DNA from 4 places in the Streptomyces sp. NPDC088350 genome. Region 2 is predicted to be linked to each of the others. Evidence: riboswitches for the same ligand, from Rfam matches in the RefSeq annotation. Region 2 holds a riboswitch; each other region holds the start of a gene.
What was found. A riboswitch is a leader RNA that binds a small molecule or an ion and turns the genes downstream of it on or off. The one in region 2 is predicted to bind cyclic di-AMP.

Region 1 (4,229 bases), on a different contig from region 2:
TCGAACTCGTACTTGCCGTCCTTGTAGAACTCGGACGCGGCGACGTCGAGCGCGAGCCCGATCTGCTCGCCGGGGATGTAACCGGCCTGCTTGATGGCCTCGATGATGAGGTCGAGGGCGGCGCGGTTGGACTCCAGGTTCGGGGCGAAGCCGCCCTCGTCGCCGAGGCCGGTGGACAGGCCCTTGGTCTTCAGCACCTTCTTGAGGGTGTGGTAGACCTCGGCGCCCCAGCGCAGCGCCTCGGAGAAGGACTCCGCGCCGATCGGGGCGATCATGAACTCCTGGATGTCCACGTTCGAGTCGGCGTGCGAGCCGCCGTTCAGGATGTTCATCATCGGAACGGGCAGCAGGTGCGCGTTCGGGCCGCCCAGGTAGCGGAAGAGGGGGAGGTCGGACGCCTCGGAGGCGGCGTGCGCGACGGCGAGGGAGACGCCGAGGATGGCGTTGGCGCCGAGGGAGCCCTTGTTGTCGGTGGCGTCCAGGTCGAACATCGCCTGGTCGATCAGACGCTGCTCGGTGGCGTCGTAGCCGACGAGCTCCGGGCCGATCTGCTCGATGACGGCGAGGACGGCCTTCTCGACACCCTTGCCGCCGTAGCGGTTCGGGTCACCGTCACGCAGCTCGATGGCCTCGAAGGCACCGGTGGAGGCGCCGGACGGAACGGCGGCACGACCCGTGCTGCCGTCGTCGAGGCCGACCTCGACCTCGACCGTGGGGTTGCCTCGGGAGTCCAGGATTTCCCGGGCTACGACGACGTCGATGGACGGCACGAGCATCTCCTTCTTGGGATCTGACGCGGCTACGGCAACACCGCAGCGGCTCTGCGAGACGAGCCTAACCGGCTCGGGGCGATTGGCCATCCGGTCGGCCGCCTGATGGACAGAACCGAGAGTAAATTGTTTCCGAACGGAACAAAGCGCTTCGCCAAAGAGCGCACAAAATCACCGGCGGGCACAAAAAAAGCCCCGCCCCGGTGCGTACGGGGGAACACGCACCGGAGCGGGGAGCCCGTGGGGGACGGGGGTGACCCTCACGAGGTCTCCATAGTGGACACCACGGCTGTGAGGGCGCTGTGGTTAAGCTACGAGCCGCGTATGTCACTTCAGGTGGAGCTGCTGGCCCGGGAAGATGACGTCGGCGTCGTCGATGATGTCCTTGTTCAGCTTGAACAGCTGCTGCCAGCCGCCCTTCACCTTGTGCTTCTCGGCGATGGAGCTGAGGCTGTCGCCCTTGACGACCTTGTACTCGCCGTCACCCTTCTTGACCTTCTTGCCGGTCGGGGTGGTGACGGTCTTCTTGGCGGCCGGGCGCTCGGCGGAGCGGGAGGCCGTCGTGTCCGTCGAGCGGGTGCTGGTGCTGCCACTGGAGGAGCTGCCGCTCGACGAGCTGTTGCCGCTCGAGGAGCTGCCGCCCGAGTAGGTGGCGCTGGAGAGGCCGGTGCCGCAGGTGGGCCAGGCGCCCTTGCCCTGGGCCGCGAGAACCTTCTCGGCGACGGCGATCTGCTGGGACTTGGAGGCCTGGTTCGCGGTGGAGGCGTAGGCGGTGCCGCCGTACGCGGCCCACGTCGAGGCGGAGAACTGCAGGCCGCCGTAGTAGCCGTTGCCGGTGTTGATGGACCAGTTGCCGCCGGACTCGCAGCTGGCGACCGTGTCCCACTCGGACGCGGTGGCGGCGGAGGCGCCACTGGCCGCCATGAGCGGGGCGGCGATGGCGACGCCGGTCACGCCGGCGAGCGTGGCGACGCGAGTGGCCTTGGACGGACGGCGGTGCTTGCCCTTGCTGGAAAACAGCATGGAAAATCCCAATCCCCTCACCGACGCCTACGAGGTGAGCTGTCGGGTTCGGGCCGTGTGAGTTGCCCGGCCGCACACCTCTCGGTGCGCGGCTTAACCCCAAGCCGGTTCCGGTGTCTCTCGACTCCCGGGCCCGGCGCTTACCTTGGGTCCCCCGCTCCTGCCTACGGCGCTTGACGCGACGAATGTTCCCGGAGGCCGCTGGCAGGACTCGGCGTGTGCGGCAGCCGGGGCTCGTGGTGACGAGCGGCCTTGACCGTAGACACGGAATCGGCGGAATTTCAAAGACGATCAGGGCTTCTGAGACTCATCCCACACTTTGATCAAACCGGACATTCGACGCGAAGCGTGACGTGAACTCCCGCTGCCCTCCTGCTACTTTTCGCCCGTTTCCGTACCGACGTCCAAGGTCTGACCGGCGGCGATCCGGGTCGGATCGGCGCCTATCACCTTTTTGTTCTCGGCGTAGAGCGCACGCCATCCGCCGTCGTAGCCAAGGGAGTCGGCGATGGACGCGAGGGAGTCACCGGCGCGGACCGTGTACGTCTGCGCCGTGACGCCTTCCTCGGCACCGGCTCCGCGGTGCTTGCCTGCGCTCGACCCACTCCCGAGCGCACCGGTGTCGACGAGGCTCCACTTGCCCGCCGCCTGCGCCGAGTTGTCCGATTCATCGAGTTTCGGAGATGCGGTCGCCGAGTCGTCGCTCACGGAAGGGGCGGCGGACTTGTCGGACTTGGCGGAGCTCGCGGAGTCCTTCGTCGCGGCGGGCGAGGGGCTGCTCGACGGGTCGCCGGTGGAGGAGTCGGACGTATCGGACGAAGTCGAGTCCGTGTTGCTGGAGTCGGACAGTCCGGAGGACGCCGAGGAAGGGGAGGAGTCCGTCGAGCCGGAGGAGTCCGTCGAGCCGGAGGAGTCCGTCGTGCCGGTCGACGGCGAGTCGCTCGCGACGCCCGTGTCGACGTTCGTCGAACCCGAGGTCGTGGTGAGACCGGAGAGCAGGGAGCAGGTCATCCAGGGCGAGGTGCCCCGGTCGTCGAGGATCTTCTCGGCGACGGCTATCTGCTGGGAGCGGCTGGCCAGGTCGGCGCTCGGGGCGTAGTCGAGGCCGCCGTACTTGCTCCAGTCGTCCTGGGACAGTTGCAGGCCGCCGTAGTAGCCGTTGCCACTGTTCTCGCTCCACGAGCCGCCGCTCTCGCACTGGGCCACCTTGTCCCAGGTGGTGCCGTCGGCGGCGTTCGCGGCGGCGGCGCCGAGGAGCGGGATGGCGATGGCGGAGCCGGTGACGCCGGCCGCGACGAGGAGTGCCGGAGCCTGACGGGGGCGACGGTGACGACCGTTCCCGGAGAGCATGCGGAGGCCTTTCGCGTGACGGCGGGGGGACCGCGCGGCGGGTGGTGCGGGGCGCCGCGCTGGTACGTGAACGTAGCCGCACTCGATCACTTGTCACAAGTCAATGCCACGTAGATCACGTGAAGATCACAGAGTTGAGGAAGTGTCATCTTCGGGTTTACGGGGTGGGATTGCGGGTTCAGGTTCGGGTTCACCGGGGCGGAGTGCCCGCTCGGGGGTGAACTCCACGGGCAGGGTGCGCAGTCCGCGCATGATGAGCCCGCCGCGCCAGCGCAAGTCGGCCGGGTCCGCGGCGAGTTGGAGGTCGGGGAGGCGGGTGAGGAGGGTGGCGAGCGCGGTCTGGCCCTCCAGGCGGGCGAGCGGGGCGCCGAGGCAGTAGTGGATGCCGTGGCCGTAGCCGAGGTGTTGATTGTCACGCCGTCCCAGATCGAGGACGTCGGGATCGGCGAACCGTTCCGGATCGCGGTCCGCGGCGGCCAGGACGACGAGTACGGGGTCGCCGGCCGCGATGTCCTGTCCGCCGAGGGTGAGGGGGCGGGTGGCGAAGCGCCAGGTCGCCAGCTCCACCGGGCCGTCGTAGCGCAGGAGTTCCTCGACGCCGGTTTCGAGGAGGCCGTGTTCGCCGGCGGCCAGGGACTTCTGGAGGCGGGCGCGCTGCTCGGGGTGGGTGAGGAGGGCGTAGGTGCCGTTGCCGATGAGGTTGACGGTCGTCTCGAACCCGGCGAAGAGCAGGATGAAGGCCATGGCGGCGGCCTCGTTCTCGGTGAGGTGTTCGCCGTGGTCGGAGGCGCGGATGAGGCCGGAGATGAGGTCCTCGCCGGGGAGGGGTTCCGGGCTGTCGGGGAGGGCCTCGCGCTTGCGGTGGATGAGGTCGGCGAGATAGTCGCGCATCTTCTTCACGGACCGGGCGACCCCGCCCCGCGGTCCGCCGCCGTGGCCTGCTTTTGTATGTCGCAGCATCATGCCCGCCCAGTCGCGGAAGTCGTCCTGGTCCTCGCGGGGGACGCCGAGCAGGTCGCAGATGGCGTAGATGGGGAGCGGGAAGGCGAAGTCGTGGATGAGGTCGGCGGAACCGGTCCGCGCGAA
Region 2 (4,229 bases):
CGCCGAGGACCTGGCCTGCGCGGAGCGCCACGCGCGTGTGCCCCTCGGGAGAGAGATGCAGCCGGTCGCCGTCCCAGGCCCGCCGGTCCTGGACCGTCTTCAGGGACCACAGGTCGAGCACCGGGCAGCCGTACCGGTCGGCGATGGCCCGGACATGTCCGTTGTAGGTGGCGATCTTGCCGCGCAGATGCTTGAGCACGGGCACACCACGGGTGTCGAACCCGGTCGTCACCATGACGGTGCCGACGGCACGGGTGAGGTCGGCGACCGCGCGTTCGAAGCGCTCGGCGACCTCGTCGGGGTCGGTGCCGGGACGGATGATGTCGTTGCCGCCCGCGCAGAAGGAGACCAGGTCCGGGCCGATCTCCTTGGCCCGGGTGAGCTGGTCGGCCACGATCTGGTCGAGCAGTTTCCCGCGCACGGCAAGGTTGGTGTACTCGAAGTCGCCCTCGGGTCGGCGGTCCGCGAGCAGTACCGCGAACCGGTCGGCCCAGCCGACCATCGCCCCGTCGGGCCCGGGGTCGCCGACGCCCTCGGTGAAGCTGTCCCCCACCGCCACGTACGACCCGATCACTGATCTGCTGTCGCTCTTCGAATCGTTAGCCACGGCAACCATAATTCACCCTGGAGTGTGACCTACGCGATCGTATTTAGGGGTTGACGGGCGGTGAGATAAGCCACTTGTAAAGGGTTGCCCAAAGTCGGAATAAGCCTCTGAGCAGGGGCGTTGACGCCAGGAACTGCCCTGCGCCGGGCCCCGAGAGGTCAGCCGACGGTGACGCCGTGCGAGCGGAGGTAGGCGACCGGGTCCACGTCCGAGCCGTAGTACGGAGTGGTCCGGATCTCGAAGTGCAGGTGCGGGCCGGTCACGTTGCCGGTCGCACCGGAGAGGCCGATCTGCTGCCCCTCGGTCACGGTCTGGCCGGCCGAGACGGACAGCTGCGACAGGTGCGCGTACTGCGAGTACTCGCCGTCCGCGTGCCGGATCACGACCTCGTTGCCGTAGGCGCCGTCGTAGGCCGCGGAGACGACCGTGCCGGCGGCGACCGCCTTGACGGTGGTGCCGGTCGGGACGACGAAGTCGACGCCCGTGTGGTAGCCGCTGGACCACATGCTGCCCGCGACGTGGTAGCCGGTGCCGATGGTGGCGCCGACCACGGGGAGGGTGTAGCCGCTGGAGGTGCTGGTGCTCTCGGCGCTCTGTGTCGCCGTCGTGCTCTTCGAGGAAGACGAGGAGGACGAGGAGGACGACGACGAGGACGAGGGCGCCGAAGAACCGGACGGCTTGGACGACTTGGACGACTTGCCCGTCCCACTCGTCGTGGCCTTCTGGCCGAGGGTGAGCTTCAGGCCCGGGTGGATCAGCGACGGGTCGCCGCCGATGGCCTCACGGTTGTCCTGGTAGATCTTCTTCCAGCCGCCGGTGACGTCCTGGTCCTCGGCGATCTTCGCGAGCCAGTCACCCGCCTTCACCGCATACGTCTTCACGTTCGCGGCCTTGGCGGTCGTCTTCTCCGCAACCGTCTTCTCACTGGCCGGAACCGACTGAACGGCCTTTTCCGGAGCGGAAGTCGTAGTCGCGGCATGGGCGCCGGCGGCCCCCATGAGCGGCAGGGCGAGCGCGGCGCCGCCGGTTCCGGCTACGGCTATCGAGCGGGCGAGTCGCGGGGACTTCGGGCGGCGGTGCTTACCCTTCGCGGGCATGACGAATTCCTCTCCGGCGCCTGCGAGGTGAGCTGTCGGGTGCGGGCTGGAGATGCCCGGCCGCGCGCTGGTCGCGGCTTTACCCCAAGCCCGTTCCGGAGACCGGAACAGGCGTCCTACCTGTGGGTCCCCCGCTCCTGCCGCATACGGGTGGGTGTGTGCGGAGTCCGGGCGGCGGCAGGATTGGGCGTCCGTCCGGATTGGTGGCGAACGTAAGCGAGGAAGACGCAAAGGGACAAGCAGGAGGTTCCACGGATATGCGTTTCTTGTGATCCCCTGTGGGAATTCACAGTCACCCTCCGTGAATTCCCCGGGGGTCCATCCTTCAATTCCCCTGGAAAAGCACGTCAATTACGTGAACATGACGAACGACGTACGGTCACGAATATGACGCTGATCACGTACATGCCCCTCAGGTTCCCTTATTCCAGAGCGAGTTGGAACGAAGGCTGCAATTAGGACAGAAGGCTCAGATGCGACGCAGTCGGAGAACCGTCGCATCGAGGTCACCACGCAACCCGGTCCGCAGCCCGTGATGCAACAGGACCGCGCCTCGGTGGACTTCGCCCGTTTCGAGGCATTCGTACGACGCCGACGGGTCGAGCCCGCGCAGCCGGAGCGCCGGCAACGGCTCGCCGTAGTGCTGCGCCTGGAGCAGGGCGAGGACGACGGTCTCGTCGCCGCGCACGTACTGCACGGCGCTCAGTCCGCCCGTCGGCGGGCGCAGCCGGTGGAGGTCGCCGTGCTGCACGAGCGGCCGGATCTCCTTGTAGAGGTCCACCCACCGGCGGGCCTCGGCGAGTTCCTCCTCGGTCCACTCCGAGAGGTCGCCGCCCACGCCGAGCACCCCGGCCATGGCGCTCACGAATCGGAAGCGCAGGCTGCTGACCCGGTCGTTGAGCTGGGTGTTCGGGCTGTCGGTGACCCAGGCGGCCATCACGCGCGCGGGGTGGATCTGGCTGAAGCCGTGCTGGATGGCGAGCCGGTCGAGCGGGTCGGTGTTGTCCGAGGTCCACACCTGGTCCGTGCGGCTCATGATGCCGAGGTCGATCCGGCCGCCACCGCCCGAGCAGGACTCGAAGGCCACGCCCGGGTGGGCCGCCCGCAGCCGGTCCAACAGGCCGTACAGGGCGTGCACATGGTCGACCCAGAGGCGCTGCGGATAGGCCTCGCCGGGCCAGCCGGCGTCGGTGAAGCAGCGGTTGAAGTCCCACTTCACATAGTCGATCGGGGCGCTGGTCAGCAGCGTGTCGAGGCGCTCCCAGAGGTACTCCTGGACGTCCTCTCGGGCCAGGTTCAGCACGAGCTGATTGCGGAACTCCGTCCGCTTTCGTCCCGGTTGGAACTGCACCCAGTCGGGGTGCGCGCGGTACAGGTCGCTGTCCGGATTGACCATTTCGGGCTCGACCCAGATGCCGAACTGCATGCCGAGCGCGTGCACGTAGTCGGCGAGCGGCTTGAGACCGCCGGGGAAGCGGTCCGGGTTCGGGGTCCAGTCGCCGAGTCCGGCGCGGTCGCTGGTGCGCTTCCCGAACCAGCCGTCGTCGACCACGAACAGCTCGACCCCGGCCGCCGCCGCACGCCGCGCGAGCACGCCCTGCTGCTCCTCGGAGATGTCGAACTGGGTGGCCTCCCAGGAGTTGTAGAGCACCGGCCGGTCCTGGTCCGCGTCCGGGATGACGTACGTCCGCTGGTACGTGTGCCAGGTGCGGCTGGCCGCCCCGAAGCCGCCGTCGCTCCACAGGCCGGCGAAGACGGGGGTCGTGAAGGACTCCCCCGGCTCCAGGAGCAGCAGCCCGGAGTCGTCGTACCCGGCGCCGCCGCTGATCTGCACGCGCGCGTCCGAGAGTTGGGCCACGGCGATCCGCCAGGACCCCGACCAGCCGAGAGCACACCCGTAGACCTCGCCGCGCTCCTCGGTCGCGTCGAGGTCGAGGGCGACCCAGGGCAGGTGCTGGTGTCCGGTGTGTCCGCGACGGCTGCCGATGACCTTCTCACCGTAGGTGAGACCGGAACGCACCAGCCGGGACTCGGCGGCCCACCGCCCGTGCAACTGCGACAGCCCCCATCCCTCCCGCTCGGGCAACGTCCACACGGCGGAGTCGGCGCGCAACAGCTCCAGAGCCCCGGGCCCGTCGTTGTCCAGGGTCGTCCAGCGCTCTACGACGTCGCCGCGCGTCCGGTAGTGCAGGGTGATCGCCAGTCCGCTGTCCCGGAAGCGCAGCCGCAGCTCGTCGTCCTCGGTGTCGTAGCGCTCGAAGGTCCATTCCGTGCCCCGGCGCTCGGGCGTGCGCACGGACAGGGCGGGCCGGGCGAAGCGGGGGCCGCCCTCGACGGGGTACTCCTCGCGTCCGTCGAGCGGGGACTCGAAGGAGGAGCCGCCGGGCAGCGGGCGGGCGGCGAGCTCCTCGGCGTCCGCCAAGGCGATGGCGGGGCCCCAGTGCAGGTGGAGCAGCTCGTCGCGCTCGGTGAGATGGACGGCGTAGCTGCTCGTGGGGCCCGACAGCACCCACGTACGGCCGTTC
Region 3 (4,229 bases), on a different contig from region 2:
AGGGGATAGGTCACGACGTGCGCGAACCTGTCCGGCCTGCCCGCCGTGTACGTCAGGCTGATCTCGCTGTAGTGCCGCACCCGCGGATGCCTCTTCCACGGCTGCGGGGTGTCGAGCCGGACGACGACCGGGTACGAGTGGAACCTGCCCGCCGCGCAGTAGGGCTTGCAGTCGTTCACCACGTTGAAGCCCGTGGCCGTCGCGGAGTTGTCGTTCCAGTACGTCCAACGCAGCGACGTCAGGCGGCTGTTGCCGTCGCCGCAGGCGAGCATGAACTCGGCGGGGCGTACCTGGGGATGCCACAGGCAGTCGACGAGCACCGGGCCCGCGAACTGCCGATGGGCGGCGGGCACCGCGTGCACCGTCGCCGGGGCCGCGGACGACGTGCCCACGGCCGGCGCGAGCAGGGCGGCGGCACAGAGCGTGACGACTCCGACCATGGTGTGTTTGTACATGTCCGCTCCCGGCCGCCCGTTCGTACGCGTCGCTCCGCACCCGCATCGGTGGTGGTCCGTCCGCCGGGGCGCGGTCGTCGTCTCTCGTCTCGTCCGACGCTACGACCGTGCCCGGGGTTCCACCACTCGTAGGGACCAACGACACGGCCCGCCGAGAGTGTCGGGGTGTGCGCGGCCAGGGCCGGGAAAGCCCGGCCCCGAGCGGATCAGGCGGGCCGTACGGCGCCCCGGATGGCGGCCGGACCGGCGTAGAAGATCGACTCCTCGCGTATCGGCGTGCCCGGGCTCGGCGCGTGGATCATCAGGCCGTTGCCGGTGTAGAGGCCGACGTGGTCGATGCTGTCGTAGAAGAAGATCAGGTCGCCGGGGCGGATGTCCGTGAGCGGGACGAGGGCGCCCGCGCCGGACTGTTCCTGGGCGGTGCGCGGGAGCAGGACGCCCGCGGCCTTCCAGGCGGCCTGGGTGAGGCTGGAGCAGTCGTACGCGTCCGGTCCCGCCGCGCCCCACAGGCACGGCCTGCCGATCTGCGCGCGGGCGAACGCGAGCGCCATGCTGGTCTTGCTCTGTGTGCCGGCGTCCGGTGCGGCGGGGACGGCCGTGGTGGTCATCGGGGTCATCGCCGGGGCCGTGGGGAGAGGGATCTCCGGAGCCATGGTCGGAGCGACGGGAAGCGTGAACTCGGGGGCCATCGTCGGAGCGGTCGGGAGGGTGAACTCGGGGGCGACGACCGGGGCTGCCAGGGCCGCCTCGGGTGCGGTCGGCTGCCACTCCTGCTGGGGCGGGCGCCAGTCCGGCTCCGGCGTGGTGTACCAGGCGTCCTGGCCGGTCGGCTGCTGGGGCACCATGGGCATCTGCCCGGTGGACCAGGTCGTCTCGGGGGAGGACCAGGTCGTCTCCGGGGTCGGCCAGGCAGTTTCGGGGGTCGGCCAGGGTGTGTTCGCCGGGTCGGCTTCGGTGCGCGGTGCGGCGATGTACGGGAGCAGCGCCAAGTCCGACGTGAGCGGGTCGAAGACCGGCTCCGGAGCTGTCTGCGGGGCGAGTCGCCGCTGCTCGACCATGGGCGCGGGCGCCAGGTCGAGGGCGGGCACGGGCGGCAGGTCCACGACGGTCGGCTGCGGTGCCTGCTGGGCGGCGGGCAGCGCGGCGACGGGCCGGGTGGCCGACTCGGACATCTGGCTCGTGATGTCCGGGACGGAGGGCCCCGCGGTCAGCTCGGCCACGGCACGGCCGGGCGCCTCAAGAGCACGGCCGGCGCTCTCGGGCTCGGGGCGTCGCTCGGGCCGGGTTTCCGCCGGGCGTCCCTGAGTCCTGCTGGGCGGGAGGGCCGCCGGTACGGTCGGGCCCAGTTGGGCGCGGGCTTGGTCGAACCACTGCTTGGTGACCGCGTCGAGAGCGGGATCGGAAGGCCGGGACGCGGCCGGGCGGGGAGTGGCACGCTGGCGCGGGCCCCCCGACATCTTGCGCGTGGCGTTGTAGTTTCCGGTGGCCGTCTCGGCCCTGTCGTAAAGGGAGTTGATCCGCCGCTGGACTTCTTCGCGGCTGGGTCGGTCGTCCACGGTGGGGCCACTGCCTCCGGTGCGCGTGCCTCGTTCTGCCGGCATGGCAGACGTGCTCCTTCCGTATCGCGCCTACCGGGTTAGCTGTCGGGTTCGGGCGGCGATCACGGAAGGTTTGCCCTACGGCCCTTGCCCTGACGGGCGGTTGGGCCGATTCACCCCAAGTCGGTTGGGTCCCCGGCTCCGGCTGCCGCGAGCGGCGCACCGGACTCGGCGCGAGCCGCGCGGCCCGGCGCCAATCGCCGGAGTAGGTCGTACGGCCTGTCCGTCAACCTAGCCAACGTGTGTGCCTCGTGTGAAGGTTGAAGCGCGATATGTCCGATACGTATTTGTGACCTTTACCTCGTCCTGGGGATGACGAGCACTCATGGGCTGCGGAGCCGGACGCTCCATATGAGGTCGCTATGAATTTCCGGGACGGTTGAACACACCGGCGTCCGTCTCCGTATTGGGTCGGGGGATTTCCATGCCGGGACGATCCGGGCCGACCGATACGCGTAGGAGCAACTTCCGTGGCACGCAACACGCGCAGACGCCCCACAGGCGCACGACGCGCGACGATGGCAGCAGTCGCCCTGATGCTCGGCGGCGGAGGACTGGTGGCGGCGAACGTCTACGCGTCGGCGTCGGAAGGCGGTTGGGGCGGTGACTCCTCCCCACAGGCTTCTCCGGACGCGGCGTCGCGTGGCGCGACGATCGACTGCCCGGACATCGGTACCCAGTTGACGACGGTGCCCGACGGGGCGAAGACCGACGTCGACAAGGAACTCGCGCTTCTGGACCAGCAGATAACCGAGGCCTACCAGAAGCTGCGGGACTCGACGGAGGCCATACGCCAGGACGCCTCCTTCGCCGACAACGCGATCATGAATCCCTTGAAGGAGAAGCGGGCCGCGACCATCAGCCGGATCGACGACGCCATCGACCGTGTCGGGGACCGCCCGGAGGGGCTCGACGCGCTCGCCGCCTGCACCCTCATCGCCCCCACGAACGGAGACCAGAACGGCAGCGGCGGCGACCAGAGCGGCAGCGCCGCCCCGACCGGCCAGGGCCAGCAGCAGGGCGGCGGCCAGGGCCAGCAGCAGTCCACCAACGGGCCCGTCGCCTCGGACTACGCGGACATCACCTCCGTGCAGCCCAACGTGAACACCCCGCAGGAACAGGCCGACGCGTCCCGCGGCACGTTCGTCACCGCGTGCGGGGTGAACGAGAACGGTCTGTTCAACTCCGACAACGTGATCGTCGCCCCCGGAGTCACCAACGGCGCCCACCACTTCCACGACTACATCGGCAACCAGTCCAACAACGCCTTCGCCAGCGACCAGGACCTCGCCAACGCCAACACGAGCTGCGAGAACCCCGGCGACAAGTCCACCTACTACTGGCCCGTGCTGCGTCTGCAGAACGGCAAGCAGGAGCGGGACGCCAACTCGCCCGGCGGCGGCACCGAGGGCAACTCCGGTGAGATCGTCACGGCCAAGCAGGTCACGCTGACGTTCGAGGGCAACCCGCAGAGCAAGGTCGTCGCGATGCCGCGCCTCCTGCGGATCATCACCGGCGACGCGAAGGCCTTCGTCAACGGCCCGGCCAACGCCAACGCCTCCTGGAGCTGCACCGGGTTCGAGGACCGGCAGCTCAAGGACAAGTACCCGCTGTGCCCGTCGGGCAGCGACGTGGTGCGCACCTTCAAGTTCCAGAGCTGCTGGGACGGCCGCAACATCGACAGTGCCAACCACCGCACCCACGTGGCCTTCGAGGCCGCCGACGGCACCTGCCCGGACGGCTTCAAGGCCATTCCGCAGCTGGTGCAGCGCATCGTCTACGCCGTCGGCGCGCCGAGCCTCCAGGACGGCGGGAGGACGACCCCGCTGTTCGCGGTGGACTCCTTCCCCGAACAGCAGCACAAGCCCGTCACGGACCACGGCGACTTCATCAACGTCTTCGACGAGGGCCTGATGAACGACATGGTCACCTGCATCAACAGCGGCGAGAAGTGCGGCGCCGGCACGGGCAACGACCCCGGATCGGGCGGCGGTTCGGGATCGGGCGGCGGTTCGGGTGAGCCGCAGGAGTCCCCGACGGCCACAGCCACGGCTACGGCCACTGCTACCGCGACGGCCACTGCTACGGCCTCCGCGTCCGCATCCGCGTCGGACGAGCCCGGCGGGAATGGCGGAAACGCCGGGAACGGCGGCAACAACGGGACCGCCCCCGGCAA
Region 4 (4,229 bases), on a different contig from region 2:
CCCGCCTCCATCTTCGTCCGGGCCACCACGGCCGCGGGTATCCCCGTGACGATCGCCAAGGCCGACGGCAACCCCGTCAACGCGGCCTCCATGCTCGCGGTCCTGGGCCTGGGCGCCCAGGGCGGCGAGGAGATCGTCCTCGCCTCCGAGGCCGAGGGCGCGGACACGGCCCTCGACCGACTGGCGAAGCTGGTGGCGGAGGGCCTCGAGGAGCTCCCCGAGACCGTCTGAACGGCTCCCCATTGATGGGGGCGGTGCTTTTCGCCCAAAAAACGATGTACCGCAAGCTCGAAGGGCTCGTCCGAATTACCGGGCGAGCCCTTCGCAATTCCCCTTGCGGGCAGCAGAAATAATCCCCCGCGAATTATCTCCTCTTTGTATACGGTGCCCGTGTTAATGCCGCAGGCCGGACATGTTTACGGGAGGTTGCGAAGTCCTCACACGATCCGGGCCGTGCGCGCCGTTCGCCCCGCCGGGAAAGCGCAGCCGGTGCGCGGTGCCCGCCCGCTCGGTGTGCAGGGCCGTGATCGCCCGCGCGCGCTCGCTGTCGCCGCGCGCCACCGCGTCCACGATGGCCCCGTGCTCGGCCCAGGACTCGACGGGGTTGGCCGGCGCGTCCACCGCGTACATCCAGGCGATCTTGTGCCGCAGCTGGGTCAGCATCGAGGTCAGCGCGGGGCTCCCGGAGGCCTGTGCCAGCGTCTCGTGGAACCAGCTGCCCAGGGAGCGCAGATCCTCGCTGTTGCCCCTCCTGGCGCGCTCCTGGCCCAGCCTGACGAGGCCGCGCAGCACCTTCAGGTGGGCCTCGGTGCGCCGCTGGGCGGCCCGCGAGGCGCCGAGCGGCTCCAGCAGCATCCGCATCTCCAGCAGGTCGGCGGCCTCCTGCTCGGTCGGTTCCGCGACGCACGCGCCCGCGTGCCGCCGGGTCACCACGAACCCCTCGGCCTCCAGCGTGCGCAGGGCCTCCCGGACAGGGACGCGCGAGACACCGTACCGGCGCGCGAGGAGTTCCTCCGTGAGCCGGCTCCCGCGCTCGTAGACACCGGCGACGATGTCGTCCCGGATCGCCGTGCATACCGAGTGCGCCGGAATACGCATGTCCGACCTCCGCCTTAATCCCCGTGAAACGTCGACGATTGACGTGTGTTCCGTGACTCTATTGCAATGAGCGGGAATTTCCGATGGCGGACCGGAATCCATGCATATTTTTTGGACAGATGGGCTCCGGAAACGCCGAAAGCCCCGGCCGGGCGGGCCAGGGCTTCGGGAAGGGCGGCGTTGTGTCGTCAGACGTTCACGCCGTGCGTGCGGAGGTAGGCGACCGGGTCGACGTCGGAGCCGTACTCGGCGGTCGTCCGGGCCTCGAAGTGGAGGTGCGGTCCGGTGACGTTGCCGGTCGCCCCGGAGAGGCCGATCTGCCGGCCCGGGGTGACCGTCTGGCCGACGCTGACGCCGATGGACGACAGGTGGCCGTACATGGTGTACATGCCGTCGGCCATCTTGATCACGACCTGGTTGCCGTACGAGCCTCCCCAGCCGGCCGCGACGACGGTGCCGGAGCCCACCGCGTGGACGGAGGTGCCGGTCGAGGCGTGGAAGTCGATGCCCGTATGGGCGCCGGAGGACCACAGGGAGCCGCCGGTCTTGTAGCCGGTGGAGACGTACGAACCGTAGACCGGCGCGACGAAGGTGTTGAGCTTCTTGCGCTCGGCCTCGCGGGCGGCGCGTGCCGTGGCCTCGCGCTCCGCCTTGGCCTGCGCGGCGGCCCTGGCCCGGGCGGCCTCCTTGGCCAGCGCTTCGGCGGCGGCCTGCTTCTGGGCGGCGGCCTGGGCGTCGATCTTGTCGGCGACGGACTCGCCGATGGCGACGACGGGGGTGAGACCGGTCTGCTCGACGGAGGTCTCGGCGGCGAACGCCGGGGCGGTGGCGAGGGTACCGACGACGCCGGTGGTGGCGAGCGCCGCGACGCTCGCGGCGCGAACGGTGGTGCGGTGGGTCCGGCTCGGGCGACGGTGCTTCCCGGTGGCGCGGGTGAACGCCATGGAGTGGCTGGTCCTTTCCTTCCTTCTCGCCTACCGGGTTAGCTGACGGGTTCGGAGCAGGAAGGTCTCCTACGGACCCCCTCGCGGTACGCGGGCGTCCGATTCACCCCAGGGACTCTTGATGTGGGTCCCCGGCTCCCCTGGCTCGCGCCGTACGGGGACTCGGCGATGACTGTCCGGTGCCGCGAGTGCGGCGCGGTGCCTGACGGACAGCCGGACCGACGCTAAGGGGGGCCACTTTCAATCCCCAAACGGATCACGGCTTTTGTTGGGTATGCCACAGGGCAGACAGGCAACCTCTCCCCAATTCGGACATTAGGGAGCCCTGGTGACTCTTTTGTCACCAGGGCTCCCACACGCGCGTGCTGCTACGCGGCTCTCCGCGCGACTCTCTACTCGGCCGGTACGACGGTCACTTCGCCGATGCCGAGCGCCTCCACGGGCTCCTTGATCTGCTCCGCGTCGCCGACGAGGATCGTCACCAGACGGTCCACCGGGAAGGCGTTCACGACCGCCGCGGTAGCCTCCACGGTGCCGGTCGCGGCGAGCTGCTGGTACAGCGTCGCCTGGTAGTCGTCGGGCAGGTGCTGCTCGACCTGGTCGGCCAGCGTGCTCGCCACGGCCGCCGCGGTCTCGTACTTGAGCGGCGCCACCCCGACGAGGTTCTGTACGGCGACATCGCGCTCGGCGTCGGTGAGGCCGCCCTCGGCGAGCTTGCGCAGGACCGTCCACAGGTCGTCCAGGGCGGGACCGGTGTTCGGGGTGTCCACGGAGCCGCTGATGGCGAGCATCGAGGCGCCCGTGCCGTCGGGTGCCGAGCGCAGCACCTGGCCGAACGCGCGCACACCGTAGGTGTAGCCCTTCTCCTCGCGCAGGACGCGGTCCAGGCGGGAGGTGAGGGTGCCGCCGAGGCAGTACGTGCCGAGCACCTGGGCGGGCCACACGCGGTCGTGCCGGTCGGATCCGACGCGGCCGATGAGCAGTTGGGTCTGGACGGCGCCGGGCCGGTGCACGATCACGACCCGCCCGGTGTCGTCGGCGGTGACCGGCGGCACGGGGCGCGGCCGGCCGGCGGAGCCCGTCCACGAGCCGAGGGTGTCGGCGAGCAGCGCGTCCAGGTCGATGCCGGTGAGGTCGCCGACGACCACGACGGTGGCCGTCGCGGGGCGGACGTGCCGGTCGTAGAAGGCGCGTACGGCCCCGGAGTCGATCTTCTGGACGGTCTCCTCGGTGCCCTGGCGCGGGCGCGACATGCGCGAGGTCGCCGGGAACAGCTCCTTGGAGAGCTCCTTGGCCGCGCGGCGGGACGGGTTGGCCGTCTCGTGCGGGATCTCGTCGAGGCGGTTGCGGACCAGCCGCTCGACCTCGCTGTCGGCGAAGGCGGGCGCCCTGAGGGCGTCCGACAGCAGGCCGAGGCCCTTGGCCAGGCGCGAGGCCGGGACCTCCAGGCTCAGGCGCAGCCCGGGGTGGTCGGCGTGCGCGTCGAGGGTGGCACCGGAGCGCTCCAGCTCGGCGGCGAACTCCTCGGCGGAGTGCTTGTCGGTGCCCTCGGAGAAGGCGCGCGCGGTGATCGTGGCGACACCGTCCAGACCGGCCGGTTCGGCCTCCAGGGGCGCGTCCAGGAGCACCTCCACGGCGACGACCTGCTGGCCGGGGCGGTGGCAGCGCAGGACGGTCAGGCCGTTGCCCAGCGTCTCGCGCTCGGGCGCCGGGAAGGCCCACGGCCTGGCCTCGCCGGCCTGGGGCTGCGGGTGGAATTCCATCGTGGCGAGCTCGGTCACTTGGCCGCCTCCTCGTTCTCGTCGCCGGCCGCGGCCGCTGCTTCGTCGTCCTCTTCGTCCTCGTCCGCGATCGGCTCGTACACGAGCACCGCGCGGTTGTCGGGTCGCAGGCGGGCCTTGGCGACCTCCTGGACCTCCTGTGCCGTCACGTCCAGGACGCGCTGTACGGCGGTCAGGGCGAGCTGCGGGTCGCCGAACAGGACGGCGTAGCGGCACAGTTCGTCGGCGCGGCCCGCGACGGTGCCGAGCCGGTCCAGCCACTCGCGCTCCAACTGGGCCTGGGCGCGCTCCATTTCCTCGGCCGTGGGGCCCTCCTCGGCGAACCGGGCGAGCTCCTCGTCGATGGCGGCCTCGATGACCGGCACCTCGACGTCACCGGACGTCTTGACGTCCAGCCACCCCAGGG

Region 1: it holds a riboswitch for cyclic di-AMP, as region 2 does, so the genes downstream of both, ACIQBL_RS01110 (transglycosylase family protein) here and ACIQBL_RS12840 (peptidoglycan DD-metalloendopeptidase family protein) in region 2, are expected to answer to the same signal.
Region 3: it holds a riboswitch for cyclic di-AMP, as region 2 does, so the genes downstream of both, ACIQBL_RS28720 (NlpC/P60 family protein) here and ACIQBL_RS12840 (peptidoglycan DD-metalloendopeptidase family protein) in region 2, are expected to answer to the same signal.
Region 4: it holds a riboswitch for cyclic di-AMP, as region 2 does, so the genes downstream of both, ACIQBL_RS44355 (M23 family metallopeptidase) here and ACIQBL_RS12840 (peptidoglycan DD-metalloendopeptidase family protein) in region 2, are expected to answer to the same signal.

The regions. Positions count from the first base shown of each region.
Region 1 covers NZ_JBIVNL010000001.1:238,770-242,998, reverse strand. Annotated here, with positions in the region: gene eno (phosphopyruvate hydratase) at 1-776, opposite strand, end outside; gene ACIQBL_RS01110 (transglycosylase family protein) at 1,098-1,793, opposite strand; cyclic di-AMP (ydaO/yuaA leader) riboswitch at 1,803-1,975, opposite strand; gene ACIQBL_RS01105 (transglycosylase family protein) at 2,169-3,143, opposite strand; gene ACIQBL_RS01100 (cytochrome P450) at 3,270-4,229, opposite strand, start outside.
Region 2 covers NZ_JBIVNL010000003.1:651,901-656,129, forward strand. Annotated here, with positions in the region: gene ACIQBL_RS12835 (SGNH/GDSL hydrolase family protein) at 1-574, opposite strand, end outside; gene ACIQBL_RS12840 (peptidoglycan DD-metalloendopeptidase family protein) at 766-1,704, opposite strand; cyclic di-AMP (ydaO/yuaA leader) riboswitch at 1,709-1,871, opposite strand; gene ACIQBL_RS12845 (alpha-galactosidase) at 2,174-4,229, opposite strand, start outside.
Region 3 covers NZ_JBIVNL010000008.1:228,193-232,421, forward strand. Annotated here, with positions in the region: gene ACIQBL_RS28715 (hypothetical protein) at 1-455, opposite strand, end outside; gene ACIQBL_RS28720 (NlpC/P60 family protein) at 662-2,056, opposite strand; cyclic di-AMP (ydaO/yuaA leader) riboswitch at 2,065-2,237, opposite strand; gene ACIQBL_RS28725 (DUF1996 domain-containing protein) at 2,572-4,229, shown strand, end outside.
Region 4 covers NZ_JBIVNL010000019.1:43,041-47,269, forward strand. Annotated here, with positions in the region: gene ACIQBL_RS44345 (HPr family phosphocarrier protein) at 1-231, shown strand, start outside; gene ACIQBL_RS44350 (GntR family transcriptional regulator) at 394-1,098, opposite strand; gene ACIQBL_RS44355 (M23 family metallopeptidase) at 1,287-2,042, opposite strand; cyclic di-AMP (ydaO/yuaA leader) riboswitch at 2,055-2,220, opposite strand; gene ACIQBL_RS44360 (M16 family metallopeptidase) at 2,435-3,823, opposite strand; gene ACIQBL_RS44365 (M16 family metallopeptidase) at 3,820-4,229, opposite strand, start outside.